4 regions of the Streptosporangium sp. NBC_01755 genome follow, and region 1 is predicted to be linked to each of the others. Evidence: riboswitches for the same ligand, from Rfam matches in the RefSeq annotation. Region 1 holds a riboswitch; each other region holds the start of a gene.
What was found. Region 1 has a riboswitch for cyclic di-AMP ahead of OG884_RS14950 (C40 family peptidase). Riboswitches for the same ligand answer to the same signal wherever they lie in the genome.
Positions count from the first base shown of each region.

Region 2: it holds a riboswitch for cyclic di-AMP, as region 1 does, so the genes downstream of both, OG884_RS29115 (C40 family peptidase) here and OG884_RS14950 (C40 family peptidase) in region 1, are expected to answer to the same signal.
Region 3: it holds a riboswitch for cyclic di-AMP, as region 1 does, so the genes downstream of both, OG884_RS00470 (CHAP domain-containing protein) here and OG884_RS14950 (C40 family peptidase) in region 1, are expected to answer to the same signal.
Region 4: it holds a riboswitch for cyclic di-AMP, as region 1 does, so the genes downstream of both, OG884_RS06350 (coiled-coil domain-containing protein) here and OG884_RS14950 (C40 family peptidase) in region 1, are expected to answer to the same signal.

Region 1 is NZ_CP109131.1:3,253,429-3,256,881, forward strand. It holds gene OG884_RS14940 (hypothetical protein) at 1-285, shown strand, start outside; gene OG884_RS14945 (amino-acid N-acetyltransferase) at 535-1,188, opposite strand; cyclic di-AMP (ydaO/yuaA leader) riboswitch at 1,525-1,671, shown strand; gene OG884_RS14950 (C40 family peptidase) at 1,677-2,726, shown strand; gene OG884_RS14955 (LuxR C-terminal-related transcriptional regulator) at 2,913-3,113, opposite strand.
Region 2 is NZ_CP109131.1:6,114,549-6,118,001, reverse strand. It holds gene OG884_RS29120 (hypothetical protein) at 1-678, opposite strand, end outside; gene OG884_RS29115 (C40 family peptidase) at 861-1,373, opposite strand; cyclic di-AMP (ydaO/yuaA leader) riboswitch at 1,507-1,667, opposite strand; gene OG884_RS29110 (C40 family peptidase) at 2,201-3,178, opposite strand; gene OG884_RS29105 (hypothetical protein) at 3,348-3,453, opposite strand, start outside.
Region 3 is NZ_CP109131.1:127,564-131,016, reverse strand. It holds gene OG884_RS00480 (branched-chain amino acid ABC transporter substrate-binding protein) at 1-345, shown strand, start outside; gene OG884_RS00475 (hypothetical protein) at 367-1,146, shown strand; gene OG884_RS00470 (CHAP domain-containing protein) at 1,616-2,329, opposite strand; cyclic di-AMP (ydaO/yuaA leader) riboswitch at 2,348-2,486, opposite strand; gene OG884_RS00465 (hypothetical protein) at 3,064-3,453, shown strand, end outside.
Region 4 is NZ_CP109131.1:1,426,148-1,429,600, reverse strand. It holds gene OG884_RS06355 (nuclear transport factor 2 family protein) at 1-162, shown strand, start outside; gene OG884_RS06350 (coiled-coil domain-containing protein) at 323-1,297, opposite strand; cyclic di-AMP (ydaO/yuaA leader) riboswitch at 1,301-1,437, opposite strand; partial or broken gene OG884_RS06345 (galactose-1-phosphate uridylyltransferase) at 1,510-1,902, opposite strand; gene OG884_RS06340 (DeoR/GlpR family DNA-binding transcription regulator) at 1,961-2,761, opposite strand; gene OG884_RS06335 (HD domain-containing protein) at 2,838-3,434, opposite strand.

The DNA of each region.
Region 1 (3,453 bases):
CGGCTGCTGACCGTAGCCGGGCTGCTGACCGTACGCGCCCGTCCCGCCCTGCTGACCGTACGCGGGCTGCTGCTGCCCGTACCCCTGCTGCTCTTGGGACGCCTGCTGACCGTAGCCGGGCTGCTGACCGTACGCGCCCGTCCCGCCCTGCTGACCGCCATACCCGCCCTGCTGGCCGTACGGCTGCTGCTGCCCGTACCCCTGCTGGCCGTAACCAGGCTGCTGCCCGTAGTCCTGCTGGCCATAGCCGGGCTGAGTCTGCCCGGGACCGGTGTTCGGCTGTGATACCTCAGACCGATAGCCCATGACCGTCACGTCGGGGTCGAGTTCGCCAGGGGCCCGTCCCGGGTTGTGCTGTCCGTAATCCGGCTGTCCCGAAGGTGTGCGACTGCGCTCGGGATCATCCTGCGGATACGGCGGCTGTCCGTTGCTCACCGCGTCACCTCACTTAGACTACGCATGTGGCAAATGTCAGACGCACATGCTTGCTGCTGCACAAGGTATCGACATAGGAATCAACAGTCATCTTTCCAGTCAGTCAGCTCTAAAGTCATCAGAGTCGGGCTCACGTGTCAGGTGCAGCAGCATTCGGGTGTTTCCCAAGGTGTTGGGCTTGACGTGCTCCAGGTCGAGGAACTCCGCGACGCCCTCGTCATAGGAGGCGAGAAGTTCGGCGTAGACCTCAGGGGCGACGGGCGTGCCCTGGATCTCCTGGAATCCGTGCCGAGCGAAGAAGTCGACCTCGAAGGTCAGGCAGAAGACCCTGCGCAGACCCAACTCGGCGGCCGTGCGGATGAGCACAGAGACGATCCGGTGGCCGATTCCCATCCCCCTGAGGGTCGGATCGACGGCAACGGTCCGAATTTCAGCCAGATCCTCCCAGAGAACGTGAAGAGCCCCGCAACCGAGGATCAACCCTTCAGCGTCGGTTGCGACCCAGAACTCCTGGACATCCTCGTACAGGGTGACGGTGGCCTTCTCCAGCAGGCGCGGGCCGGCTCCACCGTAGGTGTCGACGAGCCGCCTGATGGCGCGGACGTCCGGGGTGCGGGCACGGCGGACCGTGACCACCAAGGTGGCGCCGGGGGCGGGCGACCCCCGCTCCTCTCCCTCGGATCCGGCTCGTCGCCCCCCTTCCTTCTGGGGACTCGCGAACGGTCCGGGAGAATGCTCCGCAAGCTGCTCCATGACCGATCAGCGTACGTCCTCTTCAGTCTTCAATTACGGCTCATCCTTAACACTCGCCCCGAGGTCATCACATGACCCTTGGTAGTCGGTTTACCACGCTGAGCGTGCGACACCTCTAATGTGTCCCAGCTCATCTTTGGCACGGTCCCGGACCTGGGAAGACCTGCGACACACCCGCCTCAAGGAAGGCAAAGGCAGCGTAATGGCCATGTTGATCATATTGGCATGTGATCTTTCCGTGACATTTAAGTTGCGGAACCTCCACTAAGTTCGCAGTTCTGGTTGAGCAGGAACCAGGAGTGCACTAATCTCCGTGCTCGATGTCAGAGATGCAAAAAGCCTGACCCGCCGAATCCCCCGTCCCGGGGAACCGGGGACCCACCACGTCCTTCGGGGTGAATCCGAGTGCCACCGGCGCACCCGGTAGGGCTGCCTCCGGCCCGAACCCGTCAGCTAACCCGGTAGGCGGCCGAGAGAGGAGCCTGTTGGTGAAGCGCACGCGCGACCGTGCAGGAAAGCACGCGGGGGGCGACGCCCGCCATCGAGAACGCGCGTCGCGGAGGCGGAGCCGCCGCATGGCGGTCATCGGCCTGGTATTCGCCACCATGACCCTCGGCACCCCCCTGGTCTCGGCCACGGCGGACCCGGAGCCCAGCCTCCGGCAACTGGCCAAGCAGGCCGAGAAACTGCACGAGGAGATCGGCACGCTCGCCGAGCAGTACAACGGCGAGCGGGTCAGGCTCAAGCAGGCCCAGCGAGCCGCGGAAAGCGCCAAGAAGACCCTCGCGACGAGCGAGTCGGAACTTGCGGCCCGGCGCATCAAGGCGACCCTCCTCGCTCAGAGCAACTACATGTCCGGCGGCCTGAACTCCGGACTCGTCTTCACCCAGGCGACCGACCCCGACACCTTTCTCGACCAGGCCACCACCAACTACGCCCTCCAGCAGCAGCAGAGTGAGGAGGTCGCCCAGGTCGGCCGGGCGATCGAGGCCGCCGAGCAGGCGCAGGCCGGCGCCAAGGCGAGGACCTCAGAGGTCAAGGCGCTTCTGGAGGAGATCGAAGGCAAGCGCAGCAAGATCGAGCGGCTGGTCGCGCGGGTCGAGAGCGACCTGTTCAGCGAGGTGCGCACCAGAGCCGTCAGCAACAGGGGAGCCCGGGTGAAGGTCGGCGTGCCCATCGTCGGCAGCGGAAAGGCGGCGGAGGCGGCCCGCTGGGCACTCACCCAGCAACTCAAGCCGTACGTCTGGGGCGCCGAGGGCCCCAACTCCTTCGACTGCTCCGGGCTGGTCATGTGGGCCTACCAGAAGGTCGGCATCAGCCTGCCGCACTACACCGGCAACCAGTGGACCGCGGGCACCCACATCTCCAAAAACGAGCTGCGCCCAGGCGACCTGGTCTTCTTCTACAGCGACCTGCACCACGTCGGGATCTACATCGGTGCGGGCCTGATGGTCCACGCGCCCCAGACGGGTGACGTCGTCCACATCGCCACGATCGACAACCGGCCCTTCGCCGGCGGGGTGCGAATCGCCGACTGAGCCTCCGAACCGGACCTCACAGGTCGCGAGCCGCCGGACTCCGTGGACGTGAGAACCCGCACCGGGTCCTGTGCCGCGGATCCCGCCGTGGCGAGGACCGGTCAGGCGGGGCCTCGCGGGGACGGTGACCGACGACGACGCGGCGAGACGCCCACCGCGACCCGCGGTGACAGAAGATCCAAGGGCCTAGATCAGGCGGCGGCGGGCCGCCCAGGCCACGGCCTCGATCGCCGTGGCGACACCGATACGGTCGCAGATGCCCCTGAGCCTGCGCCTGACGGTCCGGCCGCTGATATCGAGGCGGCGGCCCACCCTGTCGACGGTGACGCCCTTGGCGAGCTCAGCCAGCAGCACGAGGTCGTCGTCACTGAGACCGATATCGCTCATGCCCAGGGGGCTGTCGCCATGGCGAGAATCCACTTCTGGATATGCCATCAAGAGTCACTCCCCCCACTCTGGAAACCGGGCGCCCAGACGCCGGAAATGAATACCGTCCGCCAGGAACGGTAAACGCCTTGTTCAAAGGTCGTCAAGTTCTACTCTTCATAGCGCGCGCCCACTATTGACATAGTAGGCGATACGTGAAGTACTCATGATATGTCAGTGCCTTTGGGGTTAAGTCACGACCGAGTCCCGGCACGAGCCCGTAGGCACCCCCTAGCTGCGACGACAGAGGTCCTGGCAGAACAAGGTTTCACCGGAACCGTCGCGACGACGCGCACCCGCG
Region 2 (3,453 bases), 2.9 Mb from region 1:
GGGACCGGGAAGACGGGCGGGCAGGACTCCGGCCCGTACCTCGGCGGCCAGCTCGGCGGCGGCCTTCCGTACGGAGATCCCGGCGTCGCGGTAACCCACGTAGTCGGCGAAGCCCTCCGACAGCCACGTCGGCACCCGGCCGCCACGGGTCGCGCCGGTGGCCACGTGAACGAGCTCGTGCGTGATCACCACGTCCCTTCCGGCCGTGGTGAGCCTCGCGTAGCCGGAGGGCAGGACGATCACCCGATCCGCGGTCGCCAGCGCGGCCAGGCCGTGTGTGCTCCCGGCCCCGGCGAGCACCGCGGCCTCGGCATCGGTGGCGGGAAAAAGGATCACCGCCCGGACCGGCCCCCAGATCGCCGCGACCGCGCGGCGGGCCCGGTCGGCCCTGGCGGCCAGGTCCCGCAGGACGGCGGGCGCGACGCCGTGACCGATCACGAGGGAGTGCTCGCTCCGGACGACGACGGCGGCGCCGGGCCACAGGTCACGAAGGTCGCCGGGGAGTTCTCCGACGTCGCGGGGAGGATCGTGGGGGGCGGAAAGGTGCCGAGGGTCCCGGGAGTCGCGCGGGAGCGGCCCGGCTCCGGCCAGGAGAGGTCCCGTCCCGGCGAACGGGCCGACGCTCATCAGCGCCAGCATCCCGGCGAGCACGGCGCGGCGCCCCTTCGGGACGGACATAGCGAGTCGATGTTACTCGACCGGTATCGCACCGCACCTTGCCGGAAGCACAGAACCAGGAAGCACGGAACCAGGAAGCACGGAACCGGGCTGCCCCGCATCGCGGCCACGCGCTCGCGACCTTCGCCGGGAAACGGAGCGGCCCCGTCCCTGTTGACATGGACGGGGCCGCTGCGCCCTGCTCAGGCTCCGGGCCGGACCGCTCCGGCGAAGGAGGACCTGTAGTACCCCTTCAGCTTCACGATCCGGACCGTCTTGCCGCTGCTCGGCGAGTGGACCATCCTGCCCTCGCCGACGTACATGCCGACGTGGCCCTTTCCACTGAAGAACATCAGGTCACCGGGGCGCAGTCGGCTCCACGAGACCTTCTTCCTGATCGCCCGGTACTGGCTGTGCGTGATCCGGGGGATGGACACGCCCGCCTTGCGCCAGGCGTATTTGACGAGCCCTGAGCAGTCGAACGCGCCCGGACCGGAGGCGCCCCACCGGTACGGATCACCGACCTGCTTCTTGGCCGCCGAGACGGCCTTGCGGGCCCGAGTCTTCTGCAGGGCCGCCCTGCTCATCTTGGTCTTCACATTGGCGTCGGCCTTGGTCTTGTTCACGGCCCGGGTGTCGGTACTCTTCGTGCTCTCGACCTGCTCGGAGACGCCGGCCGCGGTGTTGACCAGGATCTCAGGGGTGCTGTCCGTCATCGCCCCGGCCGCCGTGGATCCCAGGGTGACCGCTCCGGCTGAGGCGGTCAGGGTGAGGGCGATGCCGCCGAGGGAAAGGCGGAAAAGGCGCGACAGACGGGTGTTAAACGGGGTGGTAGACAGGATTTCTCCTTGGTGCTTCCACTGATGCCTACCGGGTTAGCTGACGGGTTCGGGCTTGGAAGATGCCCTACGGCACAAATGCGCCGATTCACCCCCTGGCCACGATGTGTCGGGCCTTTTGGGTCCCCGGTTCCATACCTCCTGGCTGTATGGATTCGGCGGGCCGCCGTAATGAGGTCCGCCCCCGGCAGGGGCACGGCGGCCGGTTGGATTTCTATCGAGAAACCGGCCCGAAGACCGACATTCACCGCGACGACCTGGCTTGAACGTCGCAATGCCAGAAGTTACCCCGATTCTTCAATTTTTGGCAAAGCATTCACCGAGCAGGAAGATCGATAAGTCTTCTTGATCTTACCGTTATCCCTGCTTAATAGCCATTTATGCTATCGAGATATGACTCTCGTCACACTTCTGACATCACACCTGATAAATCGTGATTTCTGTAATATTCATCACACTTGCCGGATTATCGGGTGATCTAGTGAGAGGCCCCGCAGCTGCGGTCGCCGGCAGGCGGGTCGGCGCCGGACGCACGTGCGGGCGCCGTGATCGACTCTCCGAAGTCCGCCTCGACGAATCTCGAACCCGGCGGCGTCGAGCATCGCTTCGAGGAGCCGGCGGAAGGTGCCGTACCCGGTGCGAGGCACCGGGTACACGGCCGGCGTCGGGTACACGGCCGGCGGGGCAGGACCCCGCACCGTGCGTCAGGGGCGGACGGCTCCGGCGAGACGACGGCCGTAGGCCGACAGCGGGACGACCTTGACGACGTCGCCGGTCTGCGGGGCGTGCACGATCCGGCCGTTGCCCGCGTACATGCTGACGTGCCCCAGGCCCTCGCTGAAGATGAGGTCGCCCGGCTGGAGGTCGTTCAGTGAGACCTTGCGGCTCGCGCCCCAGCTCCACTGCTCCCAGGTGGTCCGCGGCAGGCTGACTCCCCCGCTGCGCCAGGCGGCCTGGAGGAGGCCGGAGCAGTCCCAGCCGCCGGGGCCCGTGCCACCGTACTGGTAGGGCTTGCCGACCTGCGCGAAGGCGAACTGCAGCGCGGCGCGGGCGTTGCCCGAGGCGGGGCCGGTGTACTGGATTCCGGTGCTGTCCGGGTCGCCCGCCTTGAAGACGTTGAGTTCGCGCAGGAGCTTCGTCTGGACCCTGACCATCTTGTCGGCCTTGGCCTTCTCCCTGGCCAGCTCGTCGCGCGTCTCGTCGGCCTCGCTCAGCGCACCCTTGGCCAGGTTCCTGTTGATCCGCAGCGTCTTGGTGGCCGTGTCGAAGGCGCCCAGCGACTGGGCGCGGGAAGCCGACATCTGGTCGACCGCGGCCAGGCCGCTCAGCAGCGCGCCGGGGTCGGACTGGTAGATCATGCCTTCCCAGCCGTTGATCGCACCGACCTGGTAGGTGCTGACCGCCATCGTGACGAGCTCCTTGCGCAGCCCGGCGACCTGCTCGCTCTGGCGGGCGAGTTCGCCGGTCAGCGTCATGTACTTCTTCCTGGCCCGCTTCCACTTCTCCGAGGCCTGGTTGTACTTCTCGACGACCTGATCGGCCTGCTCGTTGAGCTTCTCCAGCTTCTTCTTGGCCTGCGCGAGTGTCGGCTTCGGCTCCGCGGACGCTCCGCCCACCGGCAGCATCAGCAGTGCGAGGGCGAGCCCGGCCGCCACCGGTATCCGAATCAGTCCAACCGGCACACCAGCCACGGCCACGTCAACGCCTCCAGACTGCACAGACCTGCGGCGAATAGTACAGAACAAGTAAGGTTTAGATCACCTTTTCGCATGCTTTGCTCTACAGCCGCAGGTGGCAGCTCCGGTATCCCGGGCGAGCGCCGGGATCACCCGGTCAGCAGCCGGCGACGTCTCAGCAACCGGCGATGCCGCAGATCTTGCCGGTCATCTTTCTGGCGTCGCGCAACTGGGTGGCCCAGTCGCTCTGCGCGGGCTTGGAGTACTCTCCGGCCCAGAGG
Region 3 (3,453 bases), 3.1 Mb from region 1:
GGGGCCAAGGCCGCCGAGGGTGCGGTTCTCACCTGCCCGTGCCGGCCGCCGGAGGAGGATCCCGGGTTCGCCCGGCGCTACCGGATCCGTTTCGACCACGACCCGGGCACCTACAGCGCGGAGGCCTACGACGCCGCCACCGTCTTCCTTCGGGGCATCGACGCAGGCAGGACGCGACGCTCTGACATGGAGGAGTTTGTCGACGGCCACTCCGGCGCCGGTATCACTACGAAGATCCGATTCAACGGCGACGGCGAGCTCGCCAGATCCTCGGTCACGGTGTGGGCCTATCGGGTCCGCGGCGGCCGGATCGTCGCCGACGACAGGCCGATCCCCGGAAACTGACCGCACAGGAGATCAGAGATCATGACAAGCACCCCGATCGCTTATCGGATCCCCGGCCCGACCGCGTCGCCCCCCCTCACGAGGTCACCGTCCGCCGGACGCCACGACTGCGCGAGCGGCAACGTCCACCGCGCCCTCGCGGAGGCTCCGATCGGCGGGTACGGCATGCTGGAGGCGGCGCTCGCCTGGCAACATCTGCGCCCTGCCGGACCCGGGAACACCGGCGGGGGGACACCCGCCACAGCGTCGCGTCATCTTCCCGTCGTGGAGACGCGCAGCGAGGCGGTGGCGGCACGGATCGCCCGGCTGCTGTCAGGGCTGGCCTGGGCCATCGTCACCCAGGCCGACGCCGGCGACACCGGCTTCAAGCGGTCGCCGGCCGTGCGCGTCGAGGTGCCCAGAACACTACACCGTAGGGTCCTGCGGGCGTTGACCAACGCGTGGCGCGACGCCCGGCGGCAGTTCGACCCGCGCGTCCCGGGCACCGCCACCGACGACGACGCGGCCATCGCCCTGTGGCGCATGGGCATTCTCGTCGCCGGGCTCGGTCCCAGCCACAACATGGTCTACCTGCATACCGGCACGTCCACGATGGCCGAGATGATGGCAGCCGCCGCCAGGCGTCTCGGACTCACCCCGATCGTGGACAATGTCCACGGCGCTCCGGCGGTAGCCCTCTACCACCTGGGTGAGGTGCACTGGCTGCTCGCGGAAGCGGGAGCGGGAGGCGCGGCGACCGGGTGGGTGCGCGGCGGCCGTCCCGCCGGTGCCGCCGGTACCGGCGTCGGACCCTGGCCGTGAAATAGGCCTGACCGCCGAGCAGTTCGGAACCGTCCCTGCTCGGGCTGGTCCGGAACCTGCTGCGGCAGCGCACCACGCGCTGGTACAGTCAGTCGCGGTCGAACGCGTGAGCGATAACCAAGCTCGCAACCTTGGCCATTACTCACCGCCGGGAGGGCGGAGCCCACGTCACCCGGAACGGGATCGTGGGCTGGGGCGTGGAAACCCCCGTAAACGGGGCCGGAAGGTGAACCGCCAAGCAACAGCATCGCGACCATGCGCAGAGCCGCACGGTTGGGACGGCTGGAATCCCCCGGATTCATCCGTGGGGAGCGCTTCAAGCGAAGGAGTCGCGAAGGCGGCCGGGGGAACGCCGTCAGGGGCTCCGCGCGAGCGAGCGGAGCCCCTGGACGAGTGCGGATCGGCCCGCGTTCACCGGCGGGGGCCGGGTGCCCGCCCCATGGGGGATGGTGCGGGCGGCGGGTGTGGATCAGTTGGAGTAGACGGGGTAGCCGTAGCCGACGACCTGGGAGACGGGCCGGATGCGCTGCTCGACGTTGCCGTTGCCGGTATTGCCCTCGATCGTGGTGATCGTGCCGTCTCCGTTGTCCTTCTTCACGAAGCCGACATGGTCGATGCCGTCAATGCTCTTGCTACCGGCCCAGTCGAAGTAGACGACGGCGCCGGGGGTGGGGGTGGTGCCCCAGTGCTTGTTCTCCTTGAACCACTTGGCGTGGGTGACGGTGTAGGCGTCCCAGCCCATCGTGGGCCGGATGCCGGCCATCTCGCCGACCCAGGAGACGAACATCGCGCACCAAGGGGCGTTGGCGTAGCCGCGCAGGGTGCCGCCGTCGCGGGCGACGGTCTCCTGGGCGCGCGGGGAGGACATGTACCACGAGTGGAACTTGGTCCCGCCGCCCTGGGCGTTCTCGTGGACGCCGATCTGCTTGGAGGCGAGGTCCAGGACCTGCGCGGCGGAGACCTTGGGCAGCCTCTCGGCCGCGGTCTCGAGCGGGGTGCTCGCGAGCCTGTTCTGCGAGGCATCGGAGACCTTCGCGTCGGCGGGCGGCGCGTTCAGGGCGGTGTGGCTGTCGGCCAGGGCGGCGGAGCCCACGGAGCCGGTCGCCAGGACGACGCAGGCGCCCAGGAGGGCGCTCACCACGCGGGGGGCGCTGAGGGTGGGGGTGAGGCGGTTCTTGGTCATACTGGGGTTCGACTCCTTGCTTCGCTTCCATGCCGCCTACCGGGTTAGCTGACGGGTTCGGGCTGGGAAGTGCCCTACGGCGCGAGAACGCGCTGATTCACCCCAGGAACGTGGTTCCCCGGTTCCGCAGACCTCGCGGATTCGGCGGCCGTGCTCACCGCGGGCGGGGGTTCCGCCCAGGTGGAGCGCGGTCGGGCAATGTGACGGCAATGCGTAGACCTATACAGACCCAGACATTTGCCATGAACAGGACGAACGTACGTCACCCGGGCAGACGATTACAAGTAGGACACATTGCTCTGACTTGGTAAAACGTCAGATTTGAGGGGTTGGGGCGGGAAGTCGCTTGGTCGGGGAAGGGGGTGGATCGCGCCCGTTCCCGGCCGGTCGCGTCGGCTGGGGTCGCCGCGCCGTCATGGGCGGGATCCCCTGTTTTTCCGGTGCTCCGGGCGTGTGGTACCCGCCGGTGGACCGCCTGTCCCGGGGTGCTACGGCATGATCGGGGGCCCATGGGTAGGAGGGGACGGGTCGACTTTTTCTTGAACAAGTATTCGATGGTAAAAAGTGCGGAGAGGCTGCGTCCCTCCCCCTCGGGAGGCTCGAACATGGTCCGGCGACAGGGTGCTGCCCCGAAGACGGCCTCGCCCCGAAGACGATCATGACGGACGCGCGTGGGCGGCTGTTCACCCGCAGTTCCCAGGCGCTTAAGGCCACCGGGTTAGCTTGGGTCAGTCGTGAACGGGTCATTACCCGGCGTGGAGGACGGTCGAGACCACGCGCGGGAGCAGGGTTCGGCCATCGCCTGGGTGGAATCCCCGCTGCAGATGCTCTGCGCCGTGGAGGCCCACCACGCAGGGCTGCTCGGCGCCCGCAGCCACCTCGTGCCCAGGGCGAGGCTACGCCCCCTGGCCGTGACGGGACGTGAGCTCGGCCGCCTCACCCTGCCGCCGGGCCTGGAGCTCACCGCCGCGCGGCCGGACATGCCCAGGCCGCGCCGGGGCGCGACCTGGGCGGTGGGCGACGCCTTCTCCGGCAAGGTCCAGCTCCGCTGGCTCACCGGGCTCCCCGGCCGGATCGTGATCGTCGACGACGGGCTGGCCACCATCAGGCTCCTGGAGCTGCTC
Region 4 (3,453 bases), 1.8 Mb from region 1:
CAGGTGGACGCCGACATCATCGCCGAGACCGAGGTGACCTACCGGCGGCTCGACGGCAAGGATGTCAGCGTCGTAGCCGTATCGATCTGGCGCACCCGCGATGACGGTCTGATCTCGGACTACCGCATATTCGTCGACCTCGCACCCGTCTACATGGTCTAGGTATGCTCCCTCGCGCCACGCGGGAGGCAGGGCGAGGTCTGTCGGCCCCGGGTGCTCCCTCGCGTGGGAGCACCCGGCCTGGTCGTGTCTCGTCAGCCTTTGGCCCCTGAGGTGCGGAGGGGGAGGTGCCCGAGAAATCGCAGGTCAGCGCGTCGTGGCATTAGTACATCGAGATGTGCGGGTGGTCGTAGTGGTTGGCGGTGACGCCGCCGCGGTTGGACATGACCCTCCAGCCGGAGCCGTGGTTGATGCGCTGGCGCCAGATCACGTACTTCACCCCGAGCTTGGACTTGTTCTTGATGGCCCAGGCGGAGATCTCGTCGCCGAGCCGGATGTTGGCGGCTGTGGGCATCGTGCCGCCGGCGCTCATCATGAAGTCGCAGGCGCGGCCGAGGGGGTGCTCGCCGCCGTCGTTCGCGGACCGGTAGCAACCGACGGCGTACGGGAGGTTGAAACGCCTCTTGAGGGCCTCACGCATGATCCGGGTCCGGTCGGTGATGTTGTCGGCGCCGGTGGGGAGTTGCGGGGCCCAGCTGCCGTCGGAGCGGCGCCCGGAGCCGACGGGGGCGAGCCGGTCGAGCCTGTTCTTGATGTCCTTGATCAGATCTTCGAGCTCGTCGCGCTGGGTCTGCATCTCCCTGGCCTCCTCACCGATTTCGTCGGTGAGTCTGGCTGTCGTCTCGGTTGCCCTCTTCCTGCGTTCGAGGCTCTCGGCGAAGCCCTGCAGGTGCGCGCTCTGCTGGGCGGTGAGCTGCTCCATCACCGCGGTTCCGCCCATGTCGTCGGAGAACAGCAGCGCGGGCAGGCCCCCGGTGCTGCTCTGGTAGCGGAGCTGAACTATGGAGTCGACCTGCTTTTCCGCCTCGGCGTAGAGATCGGAGGCCCTGGCCAGGTTCTGCTTGGCGACGGTCTCGGCCTTCTGCGCTTTCTTGAGGGACTCGCGCTTGGCCGCGTAGGCCTCGATCAGTCCGTCCACCTTCTTGTTGATCTTGGCCAGCTCGGCACGGAGCTTGGCCTCGGTCGGCTTGGGCTCCGCGCTTCCCGCGGTGGGGGCACCGAGGGTGAACGCGGCGATCAGGCTCAGGCAGAGGACCAGAGTCGCATGCCGACGGAACGTGGGGGACGGAGCCGCCACGAACTCTCCTCTCCTTCCGCCTACCGGGTTAGCTGACGGGTTCGGGCTGGAGGACGCCCTTCCACCGAAGTGGTTTCACCCCAGGTGCGGTGGTTCCCCGGCTCCCGGGCGATGCGCCTGGGATTAGGCATATCGGCTGTTGCAGCCGATGTGGGAAGGATAGTAGTGGTAAACACAAGGTCGCGCGACCTCAAGACGAGACCAATTAGTGATTAATTCGTGACAGCAGAGCGCAGAAGGTGTGCTGCCTCCTCGGGCAGCACGTCGTTCACGAAGGCGCCCATGGCCGACTCGGAGCCGGCGAGATATTTCAGCTTGTCCGGCGCGCGACGGATGCTGAACAGCTCCATGTGCGCGTACGACAGGTCACGACCGGTGTTGACCGGCGCCTGGTGCCAGGCCGCGATGTAGGGCATGGGCACGCCGAACAGCCCGTCGAGGCGGCGGAGCACGTCGGTGTAGAGCGGTCCGAACGCCGCGCGCTCCACGGGCTCCAGCCCGACCAGGTCGGGGACCTGCCGGTGGGGGTAGAGATGAACCTCCACCGGCCAGCGCGCCGCGGCCGGGACGAACGCCGTCCAGTGCTCGTTCGAGGCCAGGCGTCGTCGCGGAGGTCGAAGTAGAACAGCTCCCGGCCGTCGGCCAGGTGGGTGATCGTACGCTTCATCGGCCGATGTTCTCGCTCTCCAGCTGCGGCTCTGTGATGATCAGCTCCCCCACCGAGGCGGCGAGTTCCTCGCGGGCCTCCTCGGTCAGGCTGGAATCGGTGATCACGATGTGGGCCTGGGCCAGCTCGGCGATCGTGCTGATGCCGACCGTGCCCCACTTGGTGTGGTCGGCGAGCACCACCAGGCGGTGCGCGGAGGCGATCAGCTCGCGGTTGGTCTCGGCCTCCAGCAGGTTGGGTGTGGTGAACCCGGCGCGGGCGCTCATCCCGTGCACGCCGAGGAAGAGGGTGTCGACATGGAGTCCTCGGATCGCCGAGACGGCGACCGGGCCGACCAGCGCGTCGGAGGGGGTGCGGACCCCGCCGGTGAGCACGACCGTGCGGTCGGCCTTGGGGGAGCGGTGGAAGACGTCGGAGATTCGGACCGAGTTGGTGATCACGGTCAGCTCGGGCACGTCGACCACGTGGTGGGCGAGCGTCCAGGTCGTGGTGCCCGCGGAGAGCGCGATGGCGGTGGCGGGCCGAACGAGCCGGGCGGCCTGCTGGGCGATCATCTCCTTCTCCGCCTGCCGGCGCGCAGACTTGGCGGCGAAGCCCGGTTCCTCGGTCGAGCCGGGTCCGGCGGCGGTGGCGCCACCGTGGACCTTCTCCACCAGTCCGCGCTCGGAGAGCACCTCAAGGTCGCGCCGGATCGTCATGTCGGACACCCCGAGCTCTCGGACGAGATCGGCGACCCTGACTCCGCCCCTGCTCCGCACCCTCTCCAGGATCGCCTGCTGCCGCTGCTGGGCGAGCATTGACTCACTCCCTTTAATTCACCAGATTCCACCAAAATACCACGGCGAGTACTGTTGAATTGTGGTGGTCGCCTGCTCACAGCCGCTCAAGCTCCGCCATGATGTTCGCTCTCGCCGTCTCCTCCAGATCGGCGATGTGGAAGATCACCGGAAGGTCGAGCAGCGAGCGCAGCACCGCGGCCCTGCCGGACCTGAAAGCGTCGTCAGGCACGAAGGCGTACTCCTCACGCACGGCGGCCGCGTAGGCGGCGTAGGCCTCCGGTGACGCGCCCAGGATCGCCAGGTCCGCGTCGGACAGCACGGCCCCGTCCGAGTCGCCCGGTGCGGGGGCATGTGTGACGGTCAGCCTGACCAGCCGGGTGACCGTGGCCACCGCCTCAGGGGACAGCCCCGTCTCCGGCAGCGCGCGCTCGGCCAGGATGGCGCTCCGCTCCTCGTTGTCGCCACGCCGCGGGTCGTAGACGGCGTCGTGGAACCAGGCCGCCAGCCGTACGAGGTCCGGGTGCTCGGCGTGGGAGGCCAGGATGTCGATGTGGGCGAGCACGGCCTCCAGATGGGTGGTGGTGTGATATCTGCGGTGCGGCTCGTCGTAACGAGTGATCAGTTCGCGGCCGAGGGGCTCGGCCTCGGGGCCGGTCAGGGACCGCCAGCGGGCCATCAGCTTCTCGCTCATGGGGGCGAGCCTAGAACCT